2 linked regions of the Bremerella alba genome follow. The protein of the gene in region 1 interacts with the protein of each later gene in a pairwise test. Links are inferred from orthologs where the notes say so. Each region holds a gene or a part of one and is shown in the gene's direction. Other genes may lie near its edges. The genes, in order: lpdA and odhB.

Evidence for each region.
Region 2: the proteins of lpdA (region 1) and odhB interact in binary tests that used the Escherichia coli proteins (3 or more experiments, as listed by UniProt). The link is inferred for Bremerella alba from one-to-one orthologs.

What each region holds. Positions count from the first base shown.
Region 1 is NZ_JABRWO010000002.1:203,369-219,425, reverse strand. What follows is about bases 738-3,571. They hold lpdA (dihydrolipoyl dehydrogenase), read left to right. Parts: upstream 738-1,356; coding sequence 1,357-2,787; downstream 2,788-3,571. Other genes in these bases: aceE (pyruvate dehydrogenase (acetyl-transferring), homodimeric type), read left to right, coding at 3,076-3,571; rpsD (30S ribosomal protein S4), read left to right, coding at 738-1,159. In the rest of the region: HOV93_RS04075 (Gfo/Idh/MocA family oxidoreductase), read right to left, coding at 1-120; more of rpsD, read left to right, coding at 551-737; more of aceE, read left to right, coding at 3,572-5,775; HOV93_RS04055 (2-oxo acid dehydrogenase subunit E2), read left to right, coding at 5,872-7,263; HOV93_RS04050 (zinc-ribbon domain-containing protein), read left to right, coding at 7,453-9,573; HOV93_RS04045 (hypothetical protein), read left to right, coding at 9,661-10,074; HOV93_RS04040 (hypothetical protein), read left to right, coding at 10,135-10,551; HOV93_RS04035 (hypothetical protein), read left to right, coding at 10,569-11,006; HOV93_RS04030 (glucose-1-phosphate adenylyltransferase), read right to left, coding at 11,061-12,353; HOV93_RS04025 (inorganic diphosphatase), read right to left, coding at 12,515-13,063; leuS (leucine--tRNA ligase), read right to left, coding at 13,234-16,057. UniProt on the Escherichia coli protein: Lipoamide dehydrogenase is a component of the glycine cleavage system as well as of the alpha-ketoacid dehydrogenase complexes.
Region 2 is NZ_JABRWO010000006.1:324,089-340,265, reverse strand. Bases 8,765-11,718 are described here. They hold odhB (2-oxoglutarate dehydrogenase complex dihydrolipoyllysine-residue succinyltransferase), read left to right. Parts: upstream 8,765-9,608; coding sequence 9,609-10,829; downstream 10,830-11,718. Other genes in these bases: HOV93_RS12450 (hypothetical protein), read left to right, coding at 11,601-11,718; HOV93_RS12455 (general stress protein), read right to left, coding at 10,895-11,407; HOV93_RS12465 (2-oxoglutarate dehydrogenase E1 component), read left to right, coding at 8,765-9,590. Also shown: HOV93_RS12490 (efflux transporter outer membrane subunit), read left to right, coding at 1-20; HOV93_RS12485 (efflux RND transporter periplasmic adaptor subunit), read left to right, coding at 13-1,242; HOV93_RS12480 (efflux RND transporter permease subunit), read left to right, coding at 1,299-4,358; HOV93_RS12475 (GNAT family N-acetyltransferase), read left to right, coding at 4,418-4,861; HOV93_RS12470 (LacI family DNA-binding transcriptional regulator), read right to left, coding at 4,892-5,935; more of HOV93_RS12465, read left to right, coding at 6,714-8,764; more of HOV93_RS12450, read left to right, coding at 11,719-11,810; HOV93_RS26705 (SPW repeat domain-containing protein), read right to left, coding at 11,920-12,270; HOV93_RS12445 (vitamin K epoxide reductase family protein), read right to left, coding at 12,273-12,929; HOV93_RS12440 (NAD-dependent epimerase/dehydratase family protein), read right to left, coding at 12,926-14,026; phosphate ABC transporter substrate-binding protein PstS, read left to right, coding at 14,522-15,562; phosphate ABC transporter permease subunit PstC, read left to right, coding at 15,634-16,177. UniProt on the Escherichia coli protein: E2 component of the 2-oxoglutarate dehydrogenase (OGDH) complex which catalyzes the second step in the conversion of 2-oxoglutarate to succinyl-CoA and CO(2).

The sequences.
Region 1 (16,057 bases):
CTCGTTGGGTGACTTCGATTCGGCGGCTGAGGCCAGCTGATGAAATCCGGTGCCAGCGACCATCGTGGCGGCAGCAGACCCTTGGAGAAAGTGACGACGGCTGAGTTTCGACTGTGGCATGGGCAGGCTTCCTCGTGGCATAAGAAGATAGGAGGTAGGTAGGCGATAGAAGGTTGTTAAGATTATTGTCGACTTTCGCGCGGACTGCAAAGCTCTTCCCAACAGAAAGGAAGCTTTAACCCGCTAAGTTGTATTGCGCTACCCGCTTGGGTGGTTCAGGTGGGATGCTCTGGGCTGGATAATTGCCGGGCGCATTCATGGCATGTGGTCGCAGGCCTTGTTTGATCTAAGCTGCGGCCAGAAGGTTGTTTTCTGACTTAGGGTTAAGCGTTACCCCTTGCCAATTAAGTAGGGGTGCGGCACAATGTGTGGTTTCCACCCGGTCTAAAGTTTTGACCAGGGAACAAACGTGGATGTAGGAATCACGTTTTCGTCGCTTCATTGCGGTATGGTGATTCCTGGAAATCGAAATTTTAGGAGTGAATCGCACATGGGCCATTACACAGGTCCCAAGGCCAAAATCAACCGTCGTCTCGGTGCCATGATTTACGAAAGTCGCGGCGCTATGCGTGCGGCTGACCGTCGGCCTAACCCCCCCGGCATGCACACCCGTCCGAAGCGCCCGTCCAACTACGGTGCTGCTTTGATGGAAAAGCAAAAGATCAAGCATTATTACGGTGTCGGCGAAAAGCAGCTCCGTCGCTATTTTGCCCACGCCAAGCACAGCAAGGGCAACACGGGTGAAAACCTGTTGTCGTTGTGCGAACGCCGCCTGGATAACATCGTTCGTCGTGCCGGTTTGGCACTCACACGCTGCCAGGCTCGCCAGGGGATCGTTCACGGTCACTTCCTGGTTAACGGGCAGAAGGTCGACAAGCCGTCCTACCAGATGCGTCCTGGCGACGTGGTGAGCGTCCGCAATCGTGAAAAGCTGCAGATCCTTTATCGCAGCGTTCATGGCGAATCTTCGGGCGAACCGGCCGCGTTTCTGACAACTGAGCCAGAAACACTTTCGGTAACCTACGACGCCGTTCCAGGCCCGGAAGATATCAGCCTGCCAGTGGACGTGAACATGGTGGTCGAATTCATGTCGCGTTAATTTCCGAAATCAATTTTTCGGCAATTCGCAGCAATTCGTAGATTTCAGAGGGATTCCGGCACGACAGCCCGTCGCGGAGTCCCTTTTTTTTTGGTTCAATGTCCCACTGTTACCAGTCGAACTTGAGACGCATCTCCCCACTACAGCATCTCAAGTAAGTAACTCAACTTTGCCTTAGTAATTGCTAGAGAGACATCATGGCTCATACCCAATTGGCGGTCATCGGTGGTGGTCCCGGGGGCTACGCAGCAGCATTCTTGGCTGCCGACGAAGGAATGGAAGTCACCCTCATTGAAAAAGACTCGCGTCTGGGGGGGACGTGTTTGCTGCGTGGATGCATACCATCCAAAGCGCTGCTGCACGTCGCACGCGTCATCGACGAAGTCCACGAACTGAACAAAGACTGGGGTGTCACCTACAGTGAACCTCAGATCGAACTCGACAAGCTCCGTGCTCGCAAAGAAGGGGTGATCAAATCCCTGTCGACAGGGCTCGGTCAACTTGCCAAAAAGCGAAACGTGACCGTCATCAAGGCCAAAGCCAGCTTTGTCGATTCGAGTACGCTTGAATTGGAAGGGGACGACCCCTCCATTCCCGAAGGCGGCAAGCTAACCTTCGATCACGCGATCATCGCGACCGGTTCGGTGGCTGCTATGCCGCCGGCATTCCAGATTGACTCGCCACGGGTAATGGACTCGACCGGTGCGTTGGACCTGCAAGATATTCCCGAAACCATGCTGGTCATCGGTGGTGGCTATATCGGCCTGGAAATGGGCTCCGTCTATGCTCATCTGGGTACGAAGGTCAGTGTCGTGGAACTGACGGACGGGCTTCTGCCGGGTGCCGACCGTAATCTGGTCAAGCCGCTGGCCAAAAAGCTGGAAGGACTGTTCGAGGGACGCATTTTCACCAATACCAAGGTCGGATCGCTGGGCGATCGCGACGGTAAGGTTGAAGTCGCGTTCGAGGGCCCGAACAAGTTCGGAACATTCAAGTACGACCGCGTCTTGGTTTCGATCGGTCGCTGGCCGAATACCAAGGGAATTGGTCTGGAAAACACGCAGTGCGTCGTCGACAAGCGTGGTTTCATTGGCGTCGATAAACAGTTGCGTACAGCCGATCCGAAGATCTGGGCAATTGGCGACGTGACCGGCGATCCGATGCTCGCCCACAAGGCGACCCACGAAGGGCGTACCGCCGCCGAGGCCATTTTGGGTCATCCGGTCTCCTTCGAGCCTGCAGCCATTCCGGCCGTGATCTTCACCGACCCCGAAATTGCCTGGGCAGGGCTGATGGAAGGCGAGGCCAAGGCGATGGGCAAAAAGGTCGATGTGGCCATGTACCCTTGGGCGGCTAGTGGACGTGCCCAGGCATTGGGCCGCACCGATGGCTTGACCAAGTGGATCGTTGACCCTGAAACACAGCGTGTTTTGGGCTGCGGGATTGTCGGACCAGGTGCCGGAGAGATGATTTCCGAAGCCGTTTTGGCTCTGGAAATGCGAGCCGAAGTCTTTGACCTGACCTCGACTATCCACCCGCATCCGACCCTAAGTGAGACGGTTATGAATGCTGGGGAGGTATTTTTCGGGACTGCCACCGAAATTTACAAACCCAAGAAGAAGTCGTAAGGTCTTGCCACTAAATAACTTGTGGTTTTAATTGGGCTTGTGCCGATTCTGCTACTTGCAGAAGACGGAGAGGGTTCGCCTACCACTCGCTGACAAATACGGTCAGCGCGGTAGAATTCAGACTCGAAGCCCGCCTCGGGCCTAAGCCGAGATTGATCTTTGAGATAAGTTAATCGAGGGTTGCTTCGCCAGACAACGTCGCGCAATGAAGTCGCGGCGGAAGAGAATTTTCCCTGGCGCAAAGCAACGGACTGTAAAAAGGGAAGTTGCATGGCGAACGCCAAAATAATGCCTGCTGAAGAGAATTTGATGCGGAACAACCCGTCGACCTTTTCGGCAGACGTGGACCCGGCTGAAACGCAAGAATGGCTCGACTCGCTCGACTACGTTCTGGAAGGAAAAGGCGATGACCGGGTTCGCTTTCTACTTTCGGCACTAGAAAATCGTGCCCACGCACGCGGCGTCGATGTGCCGTTTGCTGCCAATACGCCGTACATCAATACGATTCACTCCTCGGAACAGCCGGCCTACCCAGGCAACCGAGAATTTGAACGCCGCATCAAGAGCATCATTCGCTGGAACGCGATGGCGATGGTCACGCGGGCCAACAAAAACTTCGAGGGGCTCGGTGGTCACATCAGCACGTTCGCTTCGAGCGCTACGCTGGTGGAGGTCGCTTACAATCACTTCCTTCGCGGTCGCGGAAGCGGCTATGAAGGGGACCAGGTTTATTTTCAAGGGCATGCCTCGCCGGGGATGTACTCGCGAGCGTTTCTTGAAGGTCGATTGACTGAAAAGAACCTGGAGAACTTCCGCCGTGAACTGCAGCCGGAAATGGGACTGTCGTCCTATCCGCATCCATGGCTGATGGAAGACTTCTGGGAATTCCCCACCGTTTCGATGGGCTTGGGGCCGATCTGCTCGATCTACCAGGCTCGCTTCAATCGCTACTTGCAAGACCGCGGTCTGAAAGACACCAGCAAGACACGCGTCTGGGCGTTTCTCGGCGACGGCGAATGCGACGAACCCGAAACACTGGGTGCGATCAGCCTGGCTTCGCGTGAACAGCTCGACAACCTGACCTGGGTCATCAACTGCAACCTGCAGCGTCTCGATGGTCCTGTCCGCGGTAACGGCAAGATCATCCAGGAACTGGAAGCTGTCTTCCGTGGTGCTGGTTGGAACGTCATTAAGGTGGTCTGGGGAGCCGAATGGGATCCGCTGCTCAAAGCCGACAAGACCGGCCTGCTGGTCAAGCGAATGGAAGAAGTCGTCGACGGTCAGTACCAGAAGTACGTCGTCGAATCAGGCGAATACATTCGTAAACACTTCTTCGGCAAGTATCCCGAACTGCTGGAACTGGTGAAGAACTACTCCGATGAAAAGCTGCAAAAGCTGACTCGCGGTGGTCACGATCCAGAAAAGGTTTACGCAGCTTACAAAGCGGCTACCGAATGCAAAGGCAAGCCGACCGTCGTCATTGCCAAGACGATCAAAGGCTACGGTTTGGGCGAAGCGGGCGAAGGTCGCAACGTCACCCACAACCAGAAGAAGCTCAACGAAGAAGAGCTACGCGAGTTCCGCACACGCTTCAGCATTCCGATCTCGGACGAAGAAGTCGTGAAAGCTCCGTTCTATCGTCCGCCGGAAGATAGCGCTGAAATGCGTTATCTGAAGAAGCGACGCGAAGAACTGGGCGGACCGGTTCCTTCTCGCCCGACCAATCATCCGACATCGCCAATCCCGACCATGGAGGAATACAAAGAATTCCTCGGTGGCAGCAAGGGAAAAGAAATGTCGACCACGATGGGCTTTGTTCGCCTGCTTTCCAAGCTGTGCAAGGACAAGAACATCGGCCAGAACATCGTGCCAATCGTGCCCGACGAGTCGCGTACCTTCGGTATGGAAGGCATGTTCCGCCAGGTCGGTATCTATGCCCACTCTGGCCAGTTGTACGAGCCGGTCGACTCCGATCAGCTGATGTACTACAAGGAAGCCAAAGACGGTCAGATCCTGGAAGAAGGGATTACCGAAGCGGGTTCGATGTCGTCGTTCATCGCGGCTGGCAACGCCTATTCGCAGCACGGCATCAACATGATTCCGTTCTTCATTTACTACAGCATGTTCGGCTTCCAGCGGATCGGTGACCTGATCTGGTGTGCGGCTGACACGCGTGCCAAGGGTTTCATGATCGGCGGTACGGCAGGGCGAACCACTCTAAACGGCGAAGGTCTGCAGCACCAGGATGGCCACAGCCATCTCAATGCGATCGCCTTCCCCACGGTTCGTTCGTACGACGTTTGCTATGCCTACGAAACGGCTGTTCTCACGCTGGATGGGATGTCCAAGCTGTACGAGCAAGGCGAAACGGCCATCTATTACATCACCGTAGGAAACGAAAACTACGCGATGCCAGAGATGCCCGAAGGTGCCGAGGAAGGGATCATTCGCGGAATCTACAAGCTGAAATCGCACGAAGCCGAAAAGCCGCGTGCCAAGGTTCAGCTGATGGGTAGCGGAACGATCACCCGCTGTGTGCTCGACGCGGCACAGATGCTGGCCGAAAAGTACAACATCGCCAGCGATGTATGGGCCGCCACCAGTTACACCGAACTGCGCCGCGATGCTCAGGCAATCGAACGCTGGAACATGTTCCATCCGACCGAAACGCCGAAGAAATCGTACCTTGAGACGATCATGGATGGGGTCGAAGGGCCTTTCATCTCGGCGTCGGACAACGTTCGGGCTTGGGCTGAACAGATCCGTCCTTACTTGCCTGGCAACATGGTTGCTTTGGGAACCGATGGGATGGGCCGCAGCGAAACTCGCGAAGCTCTGCGACGTCACTTCGAGGTCGACGCCGAGTCGGTGGTCATTGCCACGCTTTACGAGTTGGCTCGTACCGGCAAGATCGAGCGAACTGAAGTCGCTCAGGCCATCAAGGATTTAAATTACGACGCGGAAAAGCCAAATCCGTATTTTGCCTAACGGCACATTGGTAGCAGCGTCGGTCGGACAGACCCCCGGCCGACGAACGCTTTTCCATGCGACTAAAAATACGCATTCCTAGCAAGGTTATTCACCATGGCAATAGACGTACAACTGCCTGATCTGGGCGATGGGATTGAATCGGGAGACGTGCTTGTCGTTCACGTTTCGGTGGGCGACACGGTCGAAAAGGGACAAACCCTGATCGAGATCGAAACCGACAAGGCAACCGTCGATGTTCCCAGCACCGAGGGTGGCAAGATCGAAAAGGTCCACGTCAAGACCGGCGATACCATTGCGGTTCATGCGCCGATCGTGACTTTGGACGGGGCTGGTTCCAATAACGCGTCCCCTCCACCTGCCGCTGAACCACCGCAGGAAGAGAAAGCTCCGGAAGAGCCAGCCGTCAAGGAAGAAGCTCCTGAGCCGACTCCGGCCAAGCCAGAACCGAAGCAGGCTCCTGCACCTCAGAAGGCGGCTCCTGCCCCGGCGACGCCACCACGGCTGACCACGCCACCACCGGCGCCCGTTGCCGATGCTTCGAGCACCGACGAAAGTGTACCGGCCGGTCCGGCTGTGCGTCGCTTTGCCCGCGAAGTGGGTGTTGATTTGCGAAACGTCCAAGGCTCTGGCCCCAACGGTCGCATCGAACGAGACGACGTTCTGCGAACCGTTCGCGATCTGAATCAGGGTGGCGGTTCGGCTACTCAGGCAGGTGCGACTTCGGCTCCGGCCGCGACTGGTTCGTTGCCATCGCTTTCCGGCGAGGCGCACGAGGACAAGTACGGTCCGGTTCGCATCGAGAAGATGAAGAAGATCCGCAAGGTGACCGCCGCTCAGATGAGCAAGAGCTGGACCACCGCACCACGGGTCACCAACTTCGACGACGCCGACATCACGGCCCTCGAAGAGCTGCGTCAGCAAAGCAAGGACGACTACGCCGAAGCGGGCGTCAAGCTGACCACCATGCCGTTTCTGATCAAGGCCATCGCCGTAGGGCTGCGTGAGCACCCGGAATTGAACGCCTCGATCGACATGGAACAGGAACAGGTCATCTACAAAGACTACGTGAACGTCGGCATCGCTGTCGATTCTGATCGTGGTCTGATGGTGCCCAACATGAAGAACACCGATCGGATGTCGATTCCGGATATCGCACGCACCCTTCAGCAGACGGCTGCCGACATTCGCGGCAACAGTTTCGAGATGTCGACCCTGCAAGGCGGCACTTTCACGATCAGTAACCTGGGCGCGATCGGCGGCACTTACAGCACGCCGATCATCAACGTCCCGGAAGTCGCCATCCTGTTGGTTGGCCGCTCGCGGAAGATGCCGGTTGTGGTGAAAGATCAGATCGTGGCTCGCCTGATGATGCCGCTGAGCTTGTCTTACGATCACCGCCTGGTCGATGGAGCGACGGCTCAACGGTTCCTGAACGACGTGAAGTCGCTTCTCGAGAATCCCAGCAAGTTGCTGATGGCTCCTTAGTGTGCCGAGCTGACTCAACGTTGAACGAACATGCCCCCTCGCGTTGGCAAAATGCGAGGGGGTTTTTTTGTGGCGATTGAAGGGCAATGTGGCCCGATCGAGTGCCACCTGAAGGGATGCAGTGGAGTGGTCTCTGACTGGTGGTTATAATCCAATCAAAATAATTCGATATCTAGTGTATTGGTGGCCATGGCTAAGCTTCACATTACCTGTCCCAACTGCAGTACCCGTTATCCGGTCGCCGATGAGAAACTTGCCGGCCGGCGGGTCACCTGTAAAAAGTGCAGCGAAAAGTTTGTTGCGGAAATTGAAAGTGACGCGGTGCCGGCCCTCGATCCGTTTGCGGCGTCGAGTCCAGCCAGCGACCCATTAGGGGACGATCTGTTTGGCGATTTCACGTCATCGTCAGCCGCTGCGTCGCCGGCGTTGGGATCGCTGCCCCCGAAAAAGAGAAGCAGTTCCTCCGGATCGTTCCCCGTGATACCGCTAGTGTTGGGTGGCGTCGGCGTGCTGGTGGTGGTCATCTTAGTTGTCACGGTGATTTCATTTGCTTCCGGCGGTTCCGACCGGCCCTTTCAGATGAACGCCGCCCAGCAGCAGTTTAGTAAAGAGGACAGCTACAAGCAGCATTTTGACGTAACAGAAAAACAATTTGACAACATGCTTCAGTTCCTTACAGCGATCGAAGCGATTCAAAGCGAAGAGGACTTAAAGCAATTCGACGAAACGGTCAGAGGCCTGACTCAGGAAATGGAGTCATTAACCCATGGAGTCCGCAACATTCCACCGCTGCCCAAGGACATGCAGGAAAAACTAAAGCGAGAAGTCAGGCAGCAGCTTGATAGCGTAGAAGGTAGGGCCAAAGCTGCCGGACAGAAATTGGCGAAGTACACCAGTAATGCTCGTGTTGCGTATGCTGCCCAGCAGTATCATCAATCCCACAGCTACCTGGGTGGGGCTTTGGGCGCGGCCAATACTCGGTCGGACACGCGAAGGGAAGAAGTCGATCGCCAGCAAGCAATCAAATACGCCCATGTCCAGAATCCGCAGCAACTTCCCCAACTGTTGTATGAATTTGCCTTAGCCGATTACGCTAAAGCAAAGCAGGTTCTAAGTGTTCCGATGCCTCCTGATCAAATCAAGAATAAGGTAGACGAGATCAAGAGGCTGTATCAAAACATCCGTGAGTTCTCGCAAGATCTCGCCAACATCCCAGCCTTTCATGGTAACGTGGTTGATCCGGCTATCGAGAAGTACAAGTCCGATGTGCAAGAGATTCATGATTCGAATCACTTTCCGCTGGAGGGTCTCGCTACGAGTGGACTCCCTTTCATTGCGAATTCAACGGCTAAGGTGAACCTGGGCTTGTCGAACGAGATCAGGGGGAACTGGGAAACCATCAACGGCGAACGTCCCCACGCCGATTCCCAGGGTAAGGTTGGGCCGATGTTCCACTGCTTCACGCCCGAAGAGTTGGATACGTTCGTGCAGCGACATCAGGCTTACAAGTATCGAATGCCTGATCGCCGGTATGTTGTGATGTTCATCGATGAGCGATACGGACCAGAAATCGAAAAATGGAAGGCCCTGAAATATAATAACCGTTGCGAAGAGATGAGCACTAAGCTCATGAAAATTATATGGAAACCGTCCGATGAGGGCGAAGATTTCCACAGCATGGTGACCTCCGGTTACACGCTGAAAGTCCAAGAGATTGCCGGCGAGAACGTTGTGGTCATGTCGTACGACGAAAGTGTCCTTAAAAGGCGGGATGATTCGAAGTCTTCGGGATCGCGAGGGCGTTTAGTAGGCGGGCTTCCCTTTGGTGGCATGCCCGATATTCGTCGCCCTAGAATGCCTCAGATGCCAGAGCCAGGTTCGCAATTCGGTCCGCGTTTTCAACCGCCTACCGGGCTTGATTCAGCGAATCCACCGAGAGAGCCAACTGCGGGGCCTCGTGGCCCTCGCTTTGGGTCCCCTGGAATGCCAAATATGGGATCTGCAAGACGAGATCCTGCCCAGGAAGCGATTGAGAGGTTGGAGCAGCAATACGGTAAGGACAAATTGGTCCGCCTGGAATTCAAGACAATTACCTCGGACCAGGCCAAGCAGGTTCGGGAAATCATCAGGCCGTGGAGTTTGGCTCAGGCTTATGTCAATTGGCTTGATCCCGAGATCAACCAACGTGTCATCATGTTCCCTTACGATGGCGACATCGACGAACTGGCCTCGAAGATTACCTTTGGCGAGGTCGATGAGGTCCTCGCCAAGCAGCGTCGAATCCGCTTGAAATCGGTCTCGCTTCCGTAAAACACGCTCCGGTAGGTTACGATAACGTCACGTAGAGTGCGAACCGAAAATCGCATTGGGTGCATCTAACGCGATTTAAGAAAGTTCATGATCGTTATGGAAACGTTGAAAGCACAGATCGTCGAGTACAGCGAAGCTAATGAGTACGTTGCTACTCATTTCGCGACGGCCGTCTGCAATTCGTGCAGCGGCGATGTGTTCGAGCTTTTGATGAACGAAGAGGAAGGCGTTGCCGCTCGAATTTGCGTTACTTGCGACGAAGAACATGGCATTGGGGACAGTGACCAACATATCGCCAAGGTCGAAGAGATCTTTGATGTGCTCTGTACGTGCGATGGAACAAAGTTTCGCATCATGGCTGCTGTCTCTCTTAGTGATGATAGCGAAGACGTTCGCTGGTTCTACCTCGGTTGCAAGTGCGTCGAGTGCGGGCTGTCCGGCGTATACGGTGACTGGAAAAACGAATTCCATGGCTATCAGGTATTGCTAGACAACGTGTAACGACGGACCGTGAACAGTGATTCAACACACGAAAGCCGGTGTGCCGGACTCGATTGTCTTATGAACGCCAGTCAGCTTGTTCAGCAGATCATCGAAGACCCGATGTTTCTTAAAACACTGTCGCCCGACGAAGGGACCGCATTGGTTCCCAGCTTTGTTCAGGCATTCAACGAGCACAAATTGTGGCCGCAGGACGCGGCCAGCGTTATCGCGGAATGCAGTCCGACCGACGAGCAATTGCTAGGGCTTCTTCAAAGCAATTGCGAACGCTCTCAGAAGCTTGGGTTACACATCATTTCTCAGCTGATAGAGACTGAGAATGATAAGCTAAGAGTTCGCACGATCCTGGCTCAAGAGGTGCTCCGACTTCTGCAGACGGATTCTTTTCGTCCGAAGCGAAAAGGTATGAGGGGATTATGGGGATGGGCAGAATCCAGCAGCATTGGGATGGATATTAAGAAACCTATAGCTTCATAGTCGGAGAGTAAGCCTTGGTGGTTATTCGCGCCATACTGGCAGTCTTCATTGGCCTAGTGGTCGCATTTCTATTAGTGATTGCTGTCGAATTATTCAGCGCGGTGGTTCATCCGTTTCCTGCAGACTTTGGCGGAACGGAAGACGAGGTTTGCGCCCACGTCGAGAAATATCCGGCCTGGGTTTTGGCCGCGGTCTTGCCCATGTGGGCGATGGCCGTGTTTGGTAGCGTGTGGATCGCCCAGAAGATTGGCGATCTGATTGCGTCCCTAATGGTCGCTTTGCTGCTATTGATTGCGGTGGGGTTTAACCAGTGGATGCTGCCGTATCCGATTTGGTTTGAAGTCGCGAATTATGTGGCTTTTCCGTTAGCGACATTGGGTGCGATTGGAATAAACCGCACGACGGTAGATTCGTCGTGGAAAGAAGATAGGAAAACGAAAAGTCCTTCACCCTAGCCCTCTCCCAGCGAAGGGAGAGGGAAGCGTAGGTTGGCTAGGTGGACGCTTGACTTAGGTCAGCTTCCAGCCATCGGGCAGGCAGGCACCTTTTTCGACGACGGGGATGCCGTCGACGATGGTGACCCCTTCTGGGTATTCTTTGTCCGGCAGGTTATCGCAGTTATCGACGCGGACGTTATTACCGATGTGGCAATTTTTGTCGACGATCGCTCCCTTGATGACGCTGCCTGATCCGATCTTCATACGAGGTCGACCGGACGATTCGTGGGCTTCGGTTTCCGTTCGCGTTGCGTAGTAGTCGCAGCCCATCAGCACCGAGTCTTCGATGGTGACGTTTTCTTCGATCACGCTACGCAGGCCGATCACGCTGTTCTTGATGGTACAGCCTTTGCCGATCTGGCAGCCGTCGGCAATCATGCTGTTGCTGAAACTGCCTTCCATGACCATTGTCGGCGGCAGGAAGCGAGCCCTGGTGAAGATCGGGGCTTCTTCTTCGATGAACTCAAACGGTGGCTTCGGAGCCAACGTGGCGAGATTCGATTCATAGAACGCTTTGATCGTTCCGATGTCTTCCCAGTAGCTATCGAACATGTGCATCTGCACTTTTTTCGCTCGAATCGCAGCAGGGAAGATCTCTTTACCGAAGTCCTGGTAGTCGGTCTTTTCCAGCAGCTCGACCAGGGTGTCGCGGTTAAAGAGATAGTTGCCCATGCTCGCCAAACAGTCACGACCATTCGATTGAATCCCGCGGGCGTCGATCCAAGCTGGGTCGGTTCGCACGTGGGCCAATTCTTCGGGGGTCTGGGGCTTTTCGACGAAGCCGTTGACGCGGCCTGACTCGTCGATCTTCATGATGCCCAATCCGCTGGCGTCCTTCGAGTGAACCGGCAGGCCTGCGATAGAAACGTCGGCGCCCGACTCGATATGCGAGTCGAGCATTTCGCGGTAGTCCATCCGGTACAACTGATCGCCGGAAAGGATCATGACGTAGTCGATACCGTGCTGCTGGATATAACGCAGGTTTTTACGGACCGCATCGGCGGTGCCTTGGTACCAGTCGGAGCCTTCGCCGGCCGTTTGCTGAGCGGCCAGTAATTCAACAAAACCACCGCTAAAGTGATCGAAGCGATACGTCTGGCGGATATGGCGGTGCAAACTCACCGACATGAACTGCGTCAGCACGTAGATGCGGTTCATCTGGCTGTTCAGGCAGTTGGAGAGGGGGATATCAATCAAGCGGTATTTGCCCGCCAGCGGAACGGCTGGTTTCGAGCGGTATTTAGTCAGGGGGTAAAGCCGTGTACCTCGGCCTCCGCCTAGTACTAAGCTGATGACATTACGCATGGGTCACCTTCTCTCCAAGAAAGAAAAGCATTGGGTGATATTTCAGTTGGTGGCGTTCGAACGATAACGGGCAAGGTTGCCACTACGCAAGCCAATGCGTACCGGGCCACGCAATATTCGCGCAACTTTACGCAATTATTGCGCCGCAACGGATACGACGCCTACTTTCGATAAAATCCGCGTCGACGCTGCGCGCTATAGCGTTCCAGGGCTTCGTTGATGATCGGCAGAGCCATTTCAGAAGGCAGAATTTCGTCGACCTCAACCGACTTCCCTTCCAACATCTTGTAGTCTTGGAAGAAGCGTCGCAACATGTTTCGACGATGATTCGGCAGATCAATCGCTTCATTGTAGGAAGAGAATTCCGGGTCGGTCACTGCGACGGCGATAATCTTATGATCGAGCTTGCCGCTATCGACCATCGTCATCAGGCCGACCGCGCGAGCGGTGATCAGCGTCAGCGGGGCCACCGGTTCCTGGCAAAGGACCAACACGTCGAGCGGGTCGTCGTCTTCGGCGAGTGTTTGAGGGACGAAGCCGTAGTTGGCCGGATAATGAACGGCCGAATAGAGCATACGGTCCATTCGCAATAGTCCCGTATCTTTGTCCAGTTCATACTTGATGCTGGACCCAGTGGGGATCTCGATGACCGCACAGAATTCCCTTGGGATGTCTTCACCGGGGGTCACGTCGTGCCAAGCGTGCGTCATAGATGCGAATCTTCCTTAAGGAACAGGCTTTTTCCTGATTCCAATTGGTTTACCAAATTGCCATATTCGGTCCGGCTTCTCTGTTAGGCATAGTCTAACGGAAGCGAATCATTGCTTGTAAGCATCCGTCGTAAGTTGCGCCGCGTCAACCGCAGCCAGCGGAGCTAAGTTCATTTCACAACGAAATTTACGAGACGACCCGGAACGACAATCGTTTTTACGATTTGTTTTCCTTCTAGAAACTCTTGCACGCGAACATCCGATTTCGCGAGAGCTTCGAGATCGTCCTTCTTAATGTCGGCTGGAACCGTAATACGGCCGCGAACTTTGCCCATAATTTGCACGGGCACTTCGATCTCGTTGTCCTTGGTGTACGACTCGACAAACTGTGGCCAGGGCTCGTAGGCCAAAGTGTTGCTGTGCCCCAATAATTGCCAAAATTCTTCCGCCAAGTGAGGAGCCAAGGGCGAAAGCATCAACGTGAACCACTCCATGGCTTGTTTCGGCCGTGTCGATTCCTTGGTGAAAAAGTTCGTGAACTCCATCAAGCGGGCAATCGACGTATTGAAGCTGAGGTTGGTCAGGTCGTTCGTGACGCTCTTGAGCGTACGGTGGAGCATTTTCTTCTGCTCTTCGGTGGGCTCGACATCTTCAATGGCCGCGTTGAGCACCAACTCTTCCGCGTTGTGATCGATGAGCATTCGCCACGCTCGGTCGAGGAATCCGCGAACCCCCTTCACGCCATCCATCGCCCACGGCTTGGTCGCTTCGAGTGGACCCATGAACATTTCGTAAAGCCGAAGACTATCGGCGCCAAAATCTTGAACGACATGATCAGGGTTTACGACATTTCCGCGGCTCTTCGACATCTTATGCGCCCGCGAGTCGATCCGAATGCTGTGATCGGCAGCAAGCACGAAGCCATCCCCTTTCTTAAGGACATCGGCTTCAGTCAGCGCAACGGACTTGATCGGGGCACCCTTCGCATCGGCGAGCGAACCGTCTTCCTGCTTCTTGACGAGGTTGCTACCGACCCAGGTGCCGTCTTCCGTCTGAAAGCCCATATACTCGATCTCGCCCAAAATCATCCCTTGGTTGACGAGCTTTTGAAACGGTTCAGGCGTCGAGATGTACCCGCGATCGAAAAGCACCTTGTGCCAGAAGCGGGCATACAAGAGGTGCAGCACGGCGTGTTCGGCACCTCCAATGTAAAGGTCGACCGGCATCCAGGCCTTTTCTTTTTCGGGGTCGACAAAGATCTCGTCGTTCTTCGGGTCGATGAAACGAAGGTAATACCAGCACGAGCCAGCCCATTGGGGCATGGTGTTCGTTTCGCGTTTGTACTTCACGCCGTCGATCACTGGATAAAGCCACGACGGGTCGGCTTTTTCGAGTGGCGGTTCCGGTCGCCCGATCGGTTTGTAATCTTCGATCTGCGGCAAGTCGACCGGAAGCTGGTCGACCGGGACGGCGCGAATCTTGCCGTTGGGCTCGCCGTTGGCGTCGAGTTCTTTGAGGATTGGGAAGGGCTCGCCCCAGAAACGCTGGCGACTGAAGAGCCAATCGCGAAGCTTGAAATTGGTTGCTTCGCGGCCAAGACCGTTTTGTTCGAGATCGAGAGCGATCTGCGCCTTCATCTCGCCGGTCTTCATGCCGTCGTATTTACCCGAATTGATGGCCACGCCATCGAAGGTCGCACAGGCGGTTCCGGCCAAGACCGCATCGCGATCGATGTCGGACTTGTCGCCCGGATCGACCACGGCAATCACCGGAATATCGAACTTCTGAGCGAACTCGAAGTCGCGATCGTCGTGGGCAGGAACGGCCATGATCGCGCCCGTTCCATAGCTGGCCAATACATAATCGGCGATCCAGATCGGCACAGGCTGTCCCGTAACCGGGTTGATAGCATGCGAGCCAGAGAAAACGCCGGTCTTCTCTTTGGCCAATTCGGTGCGTTCCAAGTCAGACTTGAAAGCGGCGGTCTGGCAGTATTTCTTAACGGCTGCGGCTTGGTCGGTGGTGGTCAATTGGTCGACAAGCGGATGTTCCGGAGCAATCACCATATAGGTTGCCCCGAAAAGCGTGTCGGGGCGTGTTGTGTAGACGCGAAGCACATCGCTGCCCGGCTTGCGGGGATAACCGAGTTTCTTCCGCTCGATTTCCCAGGGGGTGTACTCCAGGTCGGTGCCGAGAAAGAAATCGACTTCTGCGCCGACGCTGCGGCCAATCCAGTTTCTTTGAAGCTGCTTAATGCTATCGGACCAATCGAGGGACTCGAGATCGCTCTCTAACCGCTCGGCATAGGCGGTAATGCGGAGCATCCACTGGCGAAGAGGCAAACGCTCTACCGGATATCCGCCACGTTCGCTCTTACCGTCGATCACCTCTTCGTTCGCCAATACAGTGCCCAACTTGGGGCACCAGTTGACCGGGGCCTCGCTGACGAAGGCCAATCGATGCTCGTCCTGGTACTCGCGTACGGCCTCTTCACCGGCGGATTGGACATCGTCGGGAATGGGAAGCTCGGCGATAGGCCGGCCTTTGCCGGCATCTTGGTCGTACCATGTGTCGAAAAGAAGAAGGAAAATCCACTGCGTCCAGCGGAAATACTCGACGTCGGTCGTAGCGACTTGACGCTGCCAATCGTAGCTAAAGCCGAGCATCTTCAATTGGCGGACAAACTCGCCGATGTTCTTTTCCGTGGTCTCGCGAGGATGCACGTTGTGCTTGATCGCATACTCTTCTGCCGGAAGGCCGAACGAGTCGAAGCCCATCGGGTGTAAGACGCTTTTGCCTTGCATGCGGGCAAAGCGGCAGACAATATCGGTCGCCGTGTACCCTTCTGGATGCCCCACGTGCAAGCCAGCACCACTTGGATAAGGGAACATATCCAAGACATAAAGCTTTTCGCCTTGCGGGACTTCAGGTGTGCGAAAAGTTTGATTCTCGTCCCAGTACTTTTGCCATTTGGGTTCGATCTGGGCCGGATTG
Region 2 (16,177 bases), on another replicon or contig:
AGAACGAAATCGATGAATGACGCACCCTCTAAGCCCACGTCCATCAAGTTGAAAGTCCTGCAATTCTTGGCCACAGCCATCGTGTGTCTTACGATCCTGGGCGTATCTGTGGCTACGATTGTGGTGATCAATCAGACCGAACCCAAAGCCCAGCAGATTGAAGCGACTCGCAAGTCAGCCGCAATCGTCGAAACAGTAACCGTTGAAAAGGGGACTTATGCGCCAACGCTCGTTGTACTTGGTACCGTTCAGGCAGCACAAGAGATTACACTAAGTCCTCGGGTCAACGGCCAGGTAGTATCGATGTCACCAAAATTCGTTCCCGGTGGCATGGTCAAGACGGGTGATTTTCTCCTGCAAATTGACCCTGCGGACTTCGAGAACACGATCTCTATGCGTGAAAGCGAACTGCAACAAGCGGTCGCTTTACTCGATATTGAGCGTGGTCGGCAATCGCTGGCGAAAAAAGAGCTGGCCTTACTCGAAGGAACCATCGACGAGGCGAATCGTGCTTTAGTACTTCGAGAGCCGCAATACGAGTCGATTCAAGCGGAGGTCAATGCGGCCAAAGCGGCCATCGAACGTGCCCGGCTTGATCTTAAGCGAACAAGTATCGCTGCTCCGTTCGACGCGCAAATTCTCGAGCGTTCCGTCAATGTCGGCTCTCAGGTTTCTCCTAGCGAGGACCTGGCACGGCTTGTAGGAGTCGACGAATATTGGATTATGGCTTCGGTGCCTGTCCGCAGTTTGAAGTGGATTCAATTTCCTGAACATGATGGACGAAGCTCACTGGTTACATTGCGTGACCCCGACACGTGGCCCAGTGGGGTGGAACGCTACGCATCGGTTGCGCGGATGATAGGAAGTCTCGATCAGCAAACGCGGCTGGCACGTGTCTTGATTGTGGTTGCCGACCCATTGGCGATGAAGTCGGATGTCCCGCCGTTAATCTTAGACACCTTGATTGAAACGCATATCGAGGGCCGTCCGATCGAAAACGTCGTCCGTCTGAAACGCGAGTTCGTCCATAACCGGGATACCGTCTGGGTAATGAAGGATGACAAGTTGGAGATTCGCGAAACCTCGGTCGTCTTTCGTGACGCAAAATATGCCTACATTGACGAAGGGCTTGAGTCGGGAGACGAGGTCGTGACAACCACGCTCGCCACCGTAGCCACGGGAATCGGGCTGAAAAAGATGGATGCGTCGCCGGAACCTCAAAGCGAGGAGTCCCAAGAGTGAGCGAACCTAGCGAATCTGAAGAAAAGGAAGCCCCACAAGGTGGTGCCATCGCTTGGATGGCTCGGAATTCGATTGCTGCTAACTTGCTCATGATGATCTTGTTGGTCGGCGGCATCTGGACGGCGATGGTGATGCAAAAGGAGGTATTTCCTCAATTTCAACTCGACATCGTGGAAGTCTATATCGGCTACCCCGGAGCGGCCCCCGAAGAGGTTGAGCAGGGGATCTTACGACCGATCGAAGAGGCCGTTCGCGGAGTGGAGGGAATTCGCGAGATCACCAGCGAAGCACGCGAAGGGCGCGGCGAAGTGCTTATCGAGTTGGTCGCCGGCGAGAACCGGATGAAGGCCTTTCAGGATATCGATCAGGCCGTCAACCGTATTCGTACATTCCCAGATCAAATCGACCAACCCGAAGTCCGGCTTCAATCGCGACAGCGAGAAGTCATGCAGGTCGGGCTATACGGCCCCGTCGACGTATGGACCTTGCGAAAGCTGGCCGAACAACTTCGCGACCAATTGCAGGCTCATCCTGATATTACGCAGGTAGAGCTAAGACGTGTACCAGAATACGTCACGCATATCGAAATTCCACGGGAACGGTTGCGAGAGTATGGCCTGACGTTGTCCGATGTGGCTGATACGATTCGCGTTTCTAGTTCGGACGTTGCCGCAGGCTCTGTAGCCACCAGTGCCGGTGAAATTCTGCTGAGAGTGAAAGCCCGAAAACAATGGGCCGAAGAATTCGCCGATATTGAAGTCGTTTCCAATCGAGGTGGTTCGGTCGTTCGTCTCGAAGACATTGCCACGATTCGTGATGGATTCGATGAGGTGGGATTTCATTCGCAGTTCAGCCAATCCCCTTCGGTTGAAATCGATATCTTTCGCGTCGGATCACAGTCGCCCATCGACATCGCCAATGCGGTTGAAGAGTCGATGAAGGCGTTTGAAAGCGTTCTGCCACCGGGCGTCCAGTGGCGGATCGATCGAAACAATGCCGAGGAATTCCGACGCCGCCTTTATCTTGTGATGGAGAACGCCGTCCTAGCGGTTGTGATCGTGCTGGTCATTTTGGCCTTATTCCTGGAAGTTCGTCTGGCGTTTTGGGTGATGATGGGAATGGTCGTGTCCTTCATCGGTGGAATTCTTTTCCTGCCGGCGGTGGACGTCAGTATCAACATGATCTCGCTATTCGGTTTCTTGGTGGTACTGGGCATCGTGGTGGATGATGCCGTGGTGGTAGGCGAAAACGTCTACGAAAAGCGACAAGAAGAGAGCAACTACCTAACAGCAGCGATCATGGGTACCCGCGAAGTTTCGGGGCCAGTGATCTTCAGTATTTTGACCAACATCGTGGCGTTTGTTCCGCTGATGTTTATCCCAGGGGAAACAGGCAAGTTCTGGGGACCGTTGCCCGTAGTGGTGATTGTCGTCCTTACTCTGTCTCTATTCGAATCGCTGTTTATTCTGCCTGCCCACTTGGCACACGCTCGCGCGGCAGGCCGAAAGAAGGGGGGACTGGGTGCCTGGCTACACGGCTGCCAACAGTCCTTTTTGCGTGGATTTCAGCGATTTGTCGAGATGATCTACGGTCCGATTCTGAACATTTGTTTGCGGTTTCGGTATGTCACCGCGAGCGTTGCGATCGGACTTTTCCTGGTAGTTGGCGGCTACGCTACAAGTGCTCATATGGGAATGATCTTGATGCCGGCGGTCTCTGCCGATGAGATCGAGGCCGGCATTCGCATGCCGGTCGGAACGACTCAAGATCAGGCCGCTGAAATCGCGGAAATTGTCACCAAAGCTAGTACTCGGATGTTCGAAGAGCATAACCTCCACGAGGTTGCCGAAGGCATCAAGACAAACGTGCGGGGCCAGAGTTTCATCGATGTCGAAATTGTCATGAAGCCACCCGATGAACGCGATATGACCGCCGATGAAGTGATAGAGCTGTGGCGCGACGCCATCGGCGATTTGCCCGGCGTGTCGCAGGTAACCTTTGAAGCTGAAAGTGGCCCCGGTGGTCACCGCCAGGATGTGAGCGTCGACCTCAGCCACAGCGATGTAGAGGTCTTGGGCAAAGCGTCCGAGGCATTTGTCGCACGTGCCGAAAAGTTCTCCAATGCACGCGATGTAAGCGACAACTACAACAAGGGTAAATCGCAGTTTGACTTTAAGCTTCGGCCTGAAGGACGAGCATTGGGTTTGACCGACGAGGAACTCGGTGATCAACTTCGTGGAGCCTTCTTTGGTTCGCTCGCGCTGCGTCTCTTGCGGGGGACCAACGAGATCGAAGTTCGCGTAAAACTTCCCGAACATCAGCGCGAGGATGTTCATCACCTGGAAGACTTAGTCATAAGAACGCCCAGGGGTGCCGAGGTTCCTCTCTTAGACGTAGCGGACGTCGAGCGAAACCAGGCATTCACTTCGATTAACCGCCGTGATGGTCGTCGCGTGATCAATGTTTCGATGGATATTGAGCCAAAGCGGGCGATTACCCAGGTAATTACTGCGTTGAAAAATGAGGAACTTCCCAACCTGCGGGAAGACTACCCCGGCCTGACATGGACCTTTGAGGGAAGCGACGCTGAAATGCGGCGGGCAACGGCCTCGTTATGGGGATCGTTTGGGCTCGCGTTAGGGGTGATCTATGCTTTGTTAGCGATCGCTTTCCGCGGCTACTTGCAGCCGCTGATCGTTCTGGTGGCGATCCCGTTTGGTATCGTGGGAGCAATTGTCGGGCACATTTTGCTGGGCTACGACATCTCGCTTGTGAGCCTGATGGGAGTGATCGCGTTATCCGGCGTGGTGATCAATGACTCTCTGATCATGATTGACTACGCGAATCGCTACCGAGGAGACGGTTCTGCTTTCGATGCGATTTCCCAGGCTGGTCTTAGGCGGTTTCGCCCCATTATGCTCACGACGGCGACTACGTTCGGCGGCCTTGTGCCACTAATTTTCGAGACTTCCCTGCAGGCGCAATACATCATACCTATGGCCATCTCGCTGGGCTTCGGGATCCTCTTTGCGACCGGCATCATTCTGGTATTGGTGCCGTGCCTTTACCTGATTCTGGAGGACATAACCAATTGCTTTGCGACTAAGAAGGCTTAGTTCCAAATCTTGACGAAGGACGACCGAACCTAGTCAGAAGCTTCGGTCTCTGGGAAGGTATGGTCACCATTCGCCCGTCCCAGCCATCAGATTTGAACAAACTACAAACGCTATTCGAGCGTTTCGTCCGTAGCGCAGACTGGCTTCCCCCAGGTTCAGACAAAGAGTCAGACTTTGCGAAGACAAGTGAGGGGGAACGCGTATTTGTGGCGGTCTCAGAATCAGACCAACTGATCGGAGCAGTTTCCGTTTGGGAGCCAGAATCTTTTATCCACTGTTTGTTTGTGGATCCTGACTATCAAGGGCAGGGGGTTGGTACCCAATTGCTTGAATCACTTGCCCCGTGGTTGTCGTTCCCCTGGAAACTCAAGTGCCTGGCAACCAACCATCGAGCGATCCAATTTTATCGTCGCCGCGGTTGGAAGAAGCTTGAAACAGGCACTAGCGACCACGGAACTTACTTCCTCCTCTGGCGAGAAGCTGCTGCCGTTTCCACCGATTAACCAAGTGTCCAACAACTTGAAGCGTTGACGTCAGGAAGTATGGCGAATTCTTAGCTTGGTCGGAACGAGGATCTCAGATGGCTTTTCATCGCTTTCCGATTGAATAACACTCACGGCCGCCTTGAGCAGGGCAGGCAAATCGTGAGCAACTGTGGTCAAAGGTGGATCAAGCAACGAGGAAAATTGAAGGTCATGCCAACCGATGACAGCTACCTTATCAGGGACAGAAAGGTCAAGACGACGTAATGACCGGCATACAGCGACCGAATTGAAGTCGGTATCACATAGAATCGCATCCGCGCCGATGTCTTCGACTAAGTGACGACAAATCTTGTCGAATCGAGGATAGGTCGTCGGATCGTTGACCAGCCACCCCTGCGTATCGACGACAATCTGGTCTTCGCATAGTTCCTTGTCATGCTTGGCAAGTGCCTCTCGATAACCAACGATCCGATCGAGAATCGATGGCGATTTGCGTTGCTCCGTGAGCAGAGCGACCTTCTTACGGCCTGTTGAGACTAGGTGATCGATCGTTTCCATGGCGCCGCTACGCACATCGCTAATCACGCGGCAAGTTCCTTTCCCCCCAGGATTCTCGAGGACCGTAAGCACGTTTTGCCGAGACTCGAATAGCTTACCAACTTCGTCCCACTGCTCTTCATTTTCGTAGGCGAGGTACATGACGCCGTCGACCCAACCGGCGTCGAGGTCTTGAACGACCCGTTTCAGCCCGTCTAGTTTGGGGTACGACCCCACCGATAGCAGGCGAAGCCCTAGCTCTTCCGCTTCGCGTTGCAGTTCGGCTGTGACTTTTTGCGTTAAGAAGTTACGAGTTTCCCGAACGACCAGTGCGACCACGTTGCTTTTTTTGCCGGCCAACTGCTGAGCAGCGATATTGGGTCGATACCCCAAATCTACGGCTGCTTTTCGGATGACTTCGGCGGTTTCTTCCGAAACACGAATTCGTCCGTTGCCGGTCCCCATCAGCACAGCCGAAGCGGCCATGCGCGAAACGCCTGCCACTTCAGCGACATCTTTCATGCGGACAGCAGTTCGTGCAGTCTTCTTGGCCATCGTCATTACGCTTGTTATATTACTTCAAATGGGTGGAACGCGATTCGCATCGACTATCCCGCGATATTCTCTTGTTTTTAGTCCATTGCCTCAAATTCGGCAAGTAAAAAACATTAAATCCAAGACTTCCCGCTTTCCGTACGACAGGACTAGATTTAACCCCAGCTACGACCGTGTCAGTCCGGTCAACACTTTGCTCTTTTAAGAGTATGCATCCAGCGTTGACTCTCGTTGCAAGGTGTTAGAATTGCGATACAGTTTACGACGATAAGCCGAAACAAGTGGTGTAGTGCTTTCGACTTCCCATCGAACTGGTCGAAAAACTCCTGTGAGTTGCCTTTCAAGGTACATAAAATAGCCATCGCAATCTTCATTTTGAGCAAAATTTACCCAACCGGTAAATTTGAAATAGACGATTAGGTTGGCACGTTGTACGCTAATGCGTTTTTATTGCGGCAGAAATCCTAATAGATGGATTTCGCATTCTCGAATACTAATTAGGTCCCTCCTTTCATCACATAGCGGTCAGGCTCCCCGATAAAGGATGCGGGGTACCCCAAGATGAATCCCTCCATGGCAACTTCTGGCAGGACCTTTCAGCTCAAGCCAAGCTTTTGCATGTCCCGAAACCGGCAGGAACAGGCATGGTTCGATATAAGCATTTTCGAATCCTAAAAGATGCGAAAATCTTTGAATTGTCAGGGTGTGCAGACCTTAGGCTACCTATGCTCCGTGGAAGAATCGCGTAAAACTAGAAGTTCAAGAGGCATCGCGAAAAATGATCTCAGATAGTTCCCCAAGGCAGTCCCAAGCGGAGTCGGCAGAAGAGCTCGACCTAGCGTGCTACAACGCTAGTTATGTCGAGCAATTGCTGTCAAAGTATCAGGACGACCCGAACGGTGTCCCCGAAAACTGGCGGGACTTCTTCGACAAGCAGGCGGCAGAGAATGGAATATCTGCCAATGAGTTGGGAGGCCGTGCACCTTCGTTTCAGCCTCGCAGCATTTTCCGCGAATCCGGGGGAGATTCCGGAGGCCCGGTTAGTGGAGTCGGAGGCAACATCAAGCTCCAAAAGGTGCAATATCGCGCCGACCAGCTGGTAACCGGCTATCGCACGCGTGGGCACTACAACGCCCAGCTCGATCCGCTCAAGCTTAATAAGCAGGTACGAACGCCTCTTTCCCTCGAATCATTCGGTCTGACGAAGTCGGATCTCGATGAACGAGTCTACTATACGTGCGGAGAGCAAATCGACCAGATTCCGTTGCGAGAACTCGTTCAGCGGTTGGATGGCCTGTATTGCAATCACATCGGTTATCAGTTCACTCACATCGACGAACTGAACGTCCAGCAGTGGCTGATTGATCGCATCGAGCGGCAATCGCACATCAAAGAGCTGCCCAACACCGTTCAGAAGTTAATCTTGCAGCGTCTGACCGAAGCGACCGTTTTCGAGGAATTCGTTCGTAAAAAGTACGTCGGGGCCAAGACGTTCTCGCTGTTTGGCTCGGAAATGCTCATTCCGATGCTCGACTTGTTGGTGGACCGAGCGGCTTCCAACAACGTTCGGGAAGTGGTGCTGGGGATGCCCCACCGGGGCCGCTTGAACGTGCTCACGAACATCATCGGGCAACCCCCGCGAGAACTGTTTGCTCAGTTCAACGATGTCGATTTCCACCAGTTCATTGGTGGTGGCGACGTCAAATATCACCTGGGCAATAGCGTCGATAAAGTGACGACTTCCGGAGCTGAAGTCCATCTGTCTCTCTCGTTCAATCCGAGCCACTTAGAGTTTATCAACACGGTGGTGCTGGGACGTCTGCGAGCGAAACAAGACCGAACCGGGGATATCAATCGCCGCAAAGGGATGGCCGTGCTGATTCACGGCGACGCGGCCTTTATCGGCGAAGGGATCGTCCAGGAAACGCTTAACTTGAGCCAGTTAGATGGTTACAAGGTCGGTGGAACGGTCCATATTATTGTCAATAATCAGATCGGCTTCACGACTTCCGTCGATCAATCGCGCAGCACACGGTACTGTACCGACATCGCTTGCATGCTGCAGATTCCCATTTTCCACGTCAATGCCGACGACCCCGAAGCCGTGGCTGATGTGGTTTCGATGGCGATGGACTTCCGTGAGAAGTTCCAGCGTGATGTCATTATCGACTTGGTTTGCTACCGACGTCTTGGTCATAACGAAGCGGACGAACCTAGCTTCACCCAGCCGATGATGTACAAGGCGATCGACAAGCAAGCGCCCATTCGTGAAAGCTACCTTGATCGACTGGTTGAGCAAGATCGGATTTCGGTCGAAGAAGCCAACGAGATGTCGGACAAGTACCAGGAGTTCCTCAAGGGCGAATATGACATCGCCCAAGAGATGAAGGAACGTTCCTTGCGTCGTCCTGAAGGTGTCTGGGAAGAATTCGACGGCGGCCTAGAGCCCACGGCGGAAGACCCAGAGCATGATCCAGCCGACGAGTGCCCCGAGACGCAGATTCCGGTCGATCGCTCGGCTGAGATTCTACGGATGTTGGCTACTGTGCCGGAGGACTTTCACCGCAACCGCAAGCTAAGCCGGATCGCTGAACAACGCAAAGAGATGGCCAACGGCGAACGTTTGTTGGACTGGTCTTCTGCGGAAGCTTTGGCATTTGCGACTCTTTCGATGGAAGGGCATCGCATTCGGCTTTCCGGCCAGGACTGTCAGCGTGGTACATTTAATCAACGCCATTCGGTGTTGCACGATACCAACGACGGCCACGAACACAACATCTTCTCGAATCTGTCGCCCAAGCAGGCCCCCGTCGAGATCGTCAACAGCCCGCTCAGCGAAGCTGGCGTATTGGGCTTCGACTTCGGGTATAGCTTGGACTATCCCACGGCCCTGGTGGCCTGGGAAGCACAGTTCGGCGACTTTAGTAATGCCGCCCAGGTTATCATCGACCAGTTCATGGCCAGTGCGGAAGACAAGTGGCGTCGTTTGAGTGGTCTCGTGCTACTGTTGCCGCACGGCTACGAAGGCCAGGGGCCAGAGCACTCAAGTGCCCGCTTGGAACGTTTTCTATGGTTGGCCGCGGAAGATAACATTCAAGTTGCCATTCCGACTACGCCAGCCCAGTACTTCCACGTTCTTCGCCGACAAATGAAGCGATCGTGGAAGAAGCCGTTAATCTTGTTTACCCCTAAGAGTCTATTGCGTCATCCGGCGGCCGTATCTTCGCTTGAGGAACTGGCCAGCAACAAGTTCGAGCGGATCATCAAAGACAACCGCGAGAACCCCGAAAAGACGTCGCGAGTGATTATGTGTAGCGGCAAGGTCTACTACGATCTGGCTCACTATCGCGAAGAACATCAACGTCACGATGTAGCGATTATTCGCGTTGAGCAACCTTATCCGCTGAAGAATCACACGGTTCAGGCTGTCCTCGATCAATATGAAGACGGCGTCCCCTTGTATTGGGTCCAGGAAGAACCTGACAATATGGGCGTGTGGCCTTACTGGAAACTACGATACGGGCATCGTATGTTCGAGCGATTCCCTCTTTCGGTCATCGCCCGGGAAACATCTTCCAGCCCGGCAACCGGATCCAAAGCGGCTCATGAATTCGAGCAGCAACAACTACTCGAACGAGCCTTTAACGATACCTAGAAAGGACAGCTGCGGAAGATGACCATCGAATTGAAAGTACCTGAATCGGGCGAGTCGATTCAGGAAGTGCAGATCCTAAAGTGGCTGAAGAGCGAAGGGGACAACGTTTCAGAAGACGAAGACGTTGTCGAATTGGAAACCGATAAGGCTTCCATGGATCTCGCTGCTCCGGCCGATTGCACGCTCCAGAAGATTTTGAAACAAGAGGGCGAGATCGTTTCGGTTGGCGAAGTGATCGCGCTCTTTGAAAAAGGTTCCGGCAAACCAGCTGCAAAGTCGGCCAAGAAAGAAAAGAAAGCCGCGCAGCCAAAGGCCGAAGCCCCGACAGATTCTCCAAAAGACGGTAACGCGAAGTCCTCGTCGAGCGATGAAGATAGCCAAGCGACACCGTCAGGACGTCGAGAACTGCTGAAACACGGCCTCTCGGCTTCGGACGTTTCGCCAGCGGGCAAGACTGTTCGCCGCGAGGACGTCGAGAAATACGTTAACTCGATCTCCAGCCGCCCCAGTTCCGATGTTGGTAATCGAAATGAGTCGGAGATGGAAGAGGTCATTCCGATGAGCCTCATTCGTCGCCGTATCGCTACAAAGCTGGTCGAAGCCCAGCAGAAAGCAGCTCTGCTGACGACATTCAACCAGGTTGATATGTCGTACGTGATGGATTTGCGAAAACGTCATGGCGAGTCTTTCCAGAAACGCTACGGCGTCAAGCTCGGCTTCATGTCGTTCTTCACCAAAGCGTTGATCGACGCCTTGAAAGCGCACCCGGAACTGAATGCCGAAATTCGCGACGAGACTAATATCGTCTATCGCAATTACTTCCATATCGGTATCGCCGTTGGATCGGGTAAGGGCTTGGTGGTTCCAGTGCTTAAGTTCGCGGAACGAATGAGCTTTGCTGAGATCGAACAGTCGATCCAAGAATTCGCAGGTCGTGCCAAAAGCAACCAGTTGAAGCCGCAAGAGCTATCGGGCGGTACCTTCACTATCAGCAATGGTGGTGTGTACGGATCGATGCTCTCGACACCGATCGTCAATCCACCTCAAAGTGGTGTGCTCGGTATGCATGCGATTGAAGAACGCCCGGTGGCCGTGAATGGTCAGGTTGTGATTCGCCCAATGATGTACTTGGCGTTAACTTACGATCACCGGATTGTGGATGGTCGCGAGGCAGTCACTTTCCTACGACGCATCAAAGATGCAATCGAGGAACCATCGCGAATGCTGATTGAAGCCTGATCGCACGATGTAAAGAGATTTAAGGAGCCGGTGATATTCACCGGCTTTTTTAATGCGCTATAGCATCACGGCTCGACGCTATCAGCACTTTCTCGAACGTGCGATACGATAGATCTCGCATCCGTTTGATCAAGCAGTTGTTTCGCAAAGTCGACCTCGAACGGATCACCATTGGCAACGACGAGGAAAGCCCCCTGACGCACTTCATCCTCGTACTGGGAGACGTGGTCTTCGTGGACCCCCCAGCCGATCATGGAACCCAGAAACCCACCCACGATTGCACCGGTGAGCCCCACGGTAATTGGGCCTGCAATCAACATCAGTCCAAAGCCTGGGATCGTCAGAAGTGGGGCTGCCATAAAGAAACCTAGCAAACCACCCACGCCAGCGCCGAGAACGGCGTCTTTATCCGACTCGTCCCCATATTGGAGGTTGTTGGTCGACGAAAGATCTTGATGAACGCTGTTTGCCACCAACGAGACTTGCTCCGAAGGAAACTTGCTCTCATCGAGCTTGTTGACGGCCTCTTGAGCTGCCGTAAAGTCGTCGTAAATCGCGACGATGCAGTGTCTGGACATGGATTACCCTCCTACCGAATTTTAGCGGAATAATACGTGAGAATCACGCTTATTTCATTATCTAACGAGCCGCAAAGGTCATGCCTTTAACCAGATTGGCGAGCAATTTCTGAGATAATTACGTCCAATTGGTACGGCAATTGCAATTCTCTGGGAAAACCACATCGCTTTCTTCAAAACGGAGTTTAGACATATGAGCTCGCTAGTCTGCCCTGAATCGCCATCGACCGAAGAACAACGTCTTACCAATCGCTCGCTCGCCGAAGCATGTCGCGAAGTACGACGCTCTTGGAGTACTAAAGAGCGGGCTCGTCGCAAGCAATTGGCCGAAATGAAACAAGTGGGGCTCCTGCTCAACACAATCAATATGAACACGTTTCTTAAAGCAGTAGCCGCCAGCTAGTTCAGCTTCTAGAACCCCGATCGGCCATCCATTGCGGATGGCTTTCTTTATGAACTAAGGTCTTAAGACTGGGTGGGCATTGATCGCTTAACGACCTATCACGCGGTAATCATCTCTCCAGACTGCTTTGCCACGCTCTCGGTGTCGTAAATGCCTGATTAGGCACCATCGCAAACATCAACAGTAGTAGTCCGACCATCATAAAATTCTGCCCCGCTGGGGGGATCTCGGGAGATAGGGTAAACCGAGGGACCAGGATCATAAATAGCGATCCTACAAGTGTTACCAAGTGGGCATAACGAGTTGGTTCCCAAAATGCCAATGTGGCAAGCAGGATGACCAACCCGCCCAATCCAAAATCGACCAGCGAATCGACGCCTGCTCGGTCATTCGCTCGGAAGATAAATGGGCTGCACAGTAACCAGCAGCCAAGCATGAATTCAACGACTCGGGCCCACATTGTTATTCACCATTTCTTTCAGCTAACGGCAATGTCATTTCTTCGATAACTCGGCCACTTTCCTCGGTCGGATAACCACAAAGGGCCATCCACAAGGTGCCAACGCGTCGGCTGCGTCGCCACACTTTCCAAAGGAAAAGAAGCGAGGAATAGACTTCATCATATGCCAGGTAGATCAGCCCCAGTGAAATTGCCGCCGTAACCAGGCAGAGAAAGCACCACTGTCCAAGGACGAATGTCTGCAGCATGACAAGAATGACGCTGACAACGCCCAGAGGAATGACATCGATGCCAAACAAGATGACAATCCAAGGACGCTCGTACCAGCGTCGCGTAGAACCGGCCAAGCCAAAGATGGCATCTCCCAGATACGCAATCGCACCCAGTGCCGCATCGGGTACGCCTACCCAACGATCCATTTTCTTGGCGATCTCTGAGCCGATCACCTTGGCACTTTGCTCACCAAATACAGGGTCCCAGACGTAACTGATCAATCCCCATTGAAATGCGGCTAAGTGCGAAGCAATTAACGCGGCCAGAAATGCCAATACACAAACGGGAACCCGTTGGGACCAGGCCGACGGATTATAAGACCACGGACTTACGGGGGCGTGATCCATTGAACCTTGTATCACGGTATTGGGAAGAGGGGAGTTCATGAGTTCATCCCCTTGGGCTCACTTGGTTCCAACGAACCCAAGTGGTTGACCTGATAGAATTCAATCGGATTTTCCTTGAGCCGCTCCAAAATTCTTGGCAATGTTTCGCGAAGAGAATGGTTGGGCGTCCATCCTAGGCATTGTTTTGCTTCGGTCGCATTAATTGGGTAATTCTGATCGGCCAGATCGACCATCCAAGGTTTAATGAAGGGTTCTTCCTCTTCACACGAGGCCATTTTTTGCTTGATCCAAGCGCCTGCTTTGGCCATCGTGGCAGGAATTCGTATGGTGGGCCAATCTTTGCCATGGAGGTGCTGGCCAATGGCGTCCTGCAGCTGTTCGTAGCTCATGACATCTTCTTCGCCGATCAGCAAAGTCTTGAAGTTTGGTAGCTGATTACGTCGATCTACGGCAGCCACGATGCTCTGGGTGAGGTCATCCAAGTGGATAAATGATTGGCCGCAGTTTTCGTCCCCAGGAAAAAAATAGCTCTCCATCTGTTTTTCATAAATGCGCTGGATCTGATTCGAGATAGGCAACGAATGCCCCGCATCATCGTAAACGCCTGCGATTCTGAGGATGAGAACCGGAATGTCGCCATGTTCCTCACGTAGCAGTTTCTCGGTGGCCAATTTCGACTGAGGATAGGCCCATTCCGCCGCGGTGGGGGATTGCTCCGTCAAGCACTGCCCCACCGCGACCGACTTCATCACAAGCAAGCTGCTGGTGAACTGGAATTGCTCGACATGCATGGGGTGCAAATTTTGGATTAACCGCCGTGTTCCTTGGATTGTAAGCTCATCGTAGAGAGGACTTTCTTTCCCGCTAAAGTCGTAATAGGCCGCTAAATGAACAACACTGGCCAAATGATCGCCATGATTAGCTCGAAGTTCGGATAATGCCTCGGCAACGCTCTCATCTTCGATCAAGTCGACTTGAATCCAATGATCGACGTCCGCCGCTTTCTGCTCAGGAGGATGCAAATCCATGCCCACAACCGTGTATGACTTCCGCAGTTCCGGAACAATTCGCGACCCGATAAGTCCCCCGCTTCCAGTTACCAGTACTACCGGACGTTGAATCTGTGCCGTATTCACTTATGGTCCCTCCTTTTACTTCGAAATAGGTAATCGGTAGTAAAAAGAGCAAGTTCAATGCCAAGCTTTTTCCTGCAATCTCGCTGGGCAGTTTGTAAAGATGAAGGGACGAAAACCAACAAACGAAAATCAAGGTAGTGGCTGATGATTGCAAGGACCCTGCTCAAGACAAGGGGTTAGCAGTGCAGAATTCGACCGGCGATATCACTTAAAGGCCTTAAATGTTAAGGTCAATGTTAAGATTTTGCGAGCATCTCTCGTAGCGGGTTGTGATGCTTGAGTACACCACTTAGATTTTGTGTCTGACGGGTGAATTTGCGGATGCTTTGGGGATCTCTCTTAAAAAAACTGAGGGGCTCAAAAAAGCAATTCGCCGGAGGCATGTCGAGTTAAAAGTCTCCCCGCCAATGGGGGTGAATTGCAAGGGCTCGGCAAGTCTCTTATCACGATCTTGAATAACATCCTGGTAATCCTTTAGTGGGGAAACGACCAAGTATGCCAAACACTCTATCAATCTTGGGCTCGTATGTCGCACTGGCTGCCATGATGGTTGCCACGGTGGGCTGTAGCGGTGGGAGCAATCCCGACGCAGTTAAGCTTCAGGGGGCCGGGGCAAGCTTCCCAGCTCTTTTATATGGAGCATGGTTCAAGTCCTATTCCAACGAACACGACGACGTTCAAATCGATTATCAATCGGTGGGCAGTGGTTCTGGTGTAAGTTCCGTAATCGATGGTACTGTCGATTTCGGTGCCAGCGATTCTGCGATGAGTGAAGAGGAAATGGCCAAGGTCGAACGCGGCGTTCAGTTACTTCCGATGACCGCTGGTGCAATCGTGATCGCCTACAACTTAGAAGGTGTTGACGAATTGAAGCTTTCACGAGAAGCGTATGCTGGTATCTTCCTCAAAGAAATCACGAAGTGGAACGATCCTAAGATCGCCGCCACCAACGAAGGCGTGGAACTGCCTGACCAAGATATTAACGTCATTGTTCGATCGGACTCTAGCGGTACGACCTACGTCTTCACCAAGCACTTGGCCGCGATCAGCGAGAAGTTCAACAGTGATGTTGGCGTTAATAAGGCCCCAAACTGGCCCGTTGGTACCAAGAGCAAGGGTAACGAAGGGGTCACCACTTCGCTAAATCAGACGCCCGGTTCGCTGGGCTACGTCGAATATGGCTTTGCCGAAAAGACGGGCCTCTCAATGGCTTCGCTGGAAAACAAGTCCGGCAAGTTCATCAAGCCGACGATTGAATCGGCTCAAGCTGCTCTCTCAGCCGTTGAGTTTCCACCTTCGTTGATCGCGTTTCTACCGGACCCGGAAGGGGAGGATTCGTGGCCGATCGTTACTTATACCTGGATCATTGCCTACAAGACGTACGACGACCCAAAGAAGATGGAAGCGTTCAAGGAAATGATCAAATATTGTCTGACGACAGGACAAGAATCGAGTGAGGAACTCGGATATATTCCTCTTCCAGAGACAGTTACCAGCAAGGTTACGGCCGCGTTGGATAACATCACCGCAAAGTAGAATATTTGCCCGGGCTTGGTGAGTAACTCACCAAGCCCGTTTCTTTCAACCAACAACATGCTGCGACATCTATGGATCATCCAACAAGGTCGCCGATCTCTCGACCTCCGACGGCTGTCGAGCGAGGTATCGATCGAGTTTTTCGATTTGCCTGTTCGTCTTTTGCCTGGCTGACGATTATCGTCATGGCTTACATCGTCTTCGAGATTAGCTGGAAGGCGAGCCCAGCCGTTCAAGAGTATGGGACGGACTTTCTCACCGGCCGTACTTGGGACCCGAACACGTCCGAATACGGAATCCTCCCTGAAATCTGGGGAACACTCTATAGCTCGCTTCTGGCCCTATTTATCGGCTCGTTTTTCGGAATCGCCGTGGCTGTGTTTCTCAGCGAAGGCTACCTGGGCAACTTCGTATTTCAAATTTTAAGACTGTTTGGAATTCAATTTCATCGATTCTGGGGCAAGCTGCCGACTTGGTCTGAAGGTGCCCTGAAAAACCTGGTGGAATTGCTCGCTGCGATTCCCAGCGTGGTTTACGGTCTGTGGGGAATCTTTGTGGTGATGCCCATGCTGCGTGAACCATGCAATTGGCTTCACGAAAATATGGGGTGGTTTC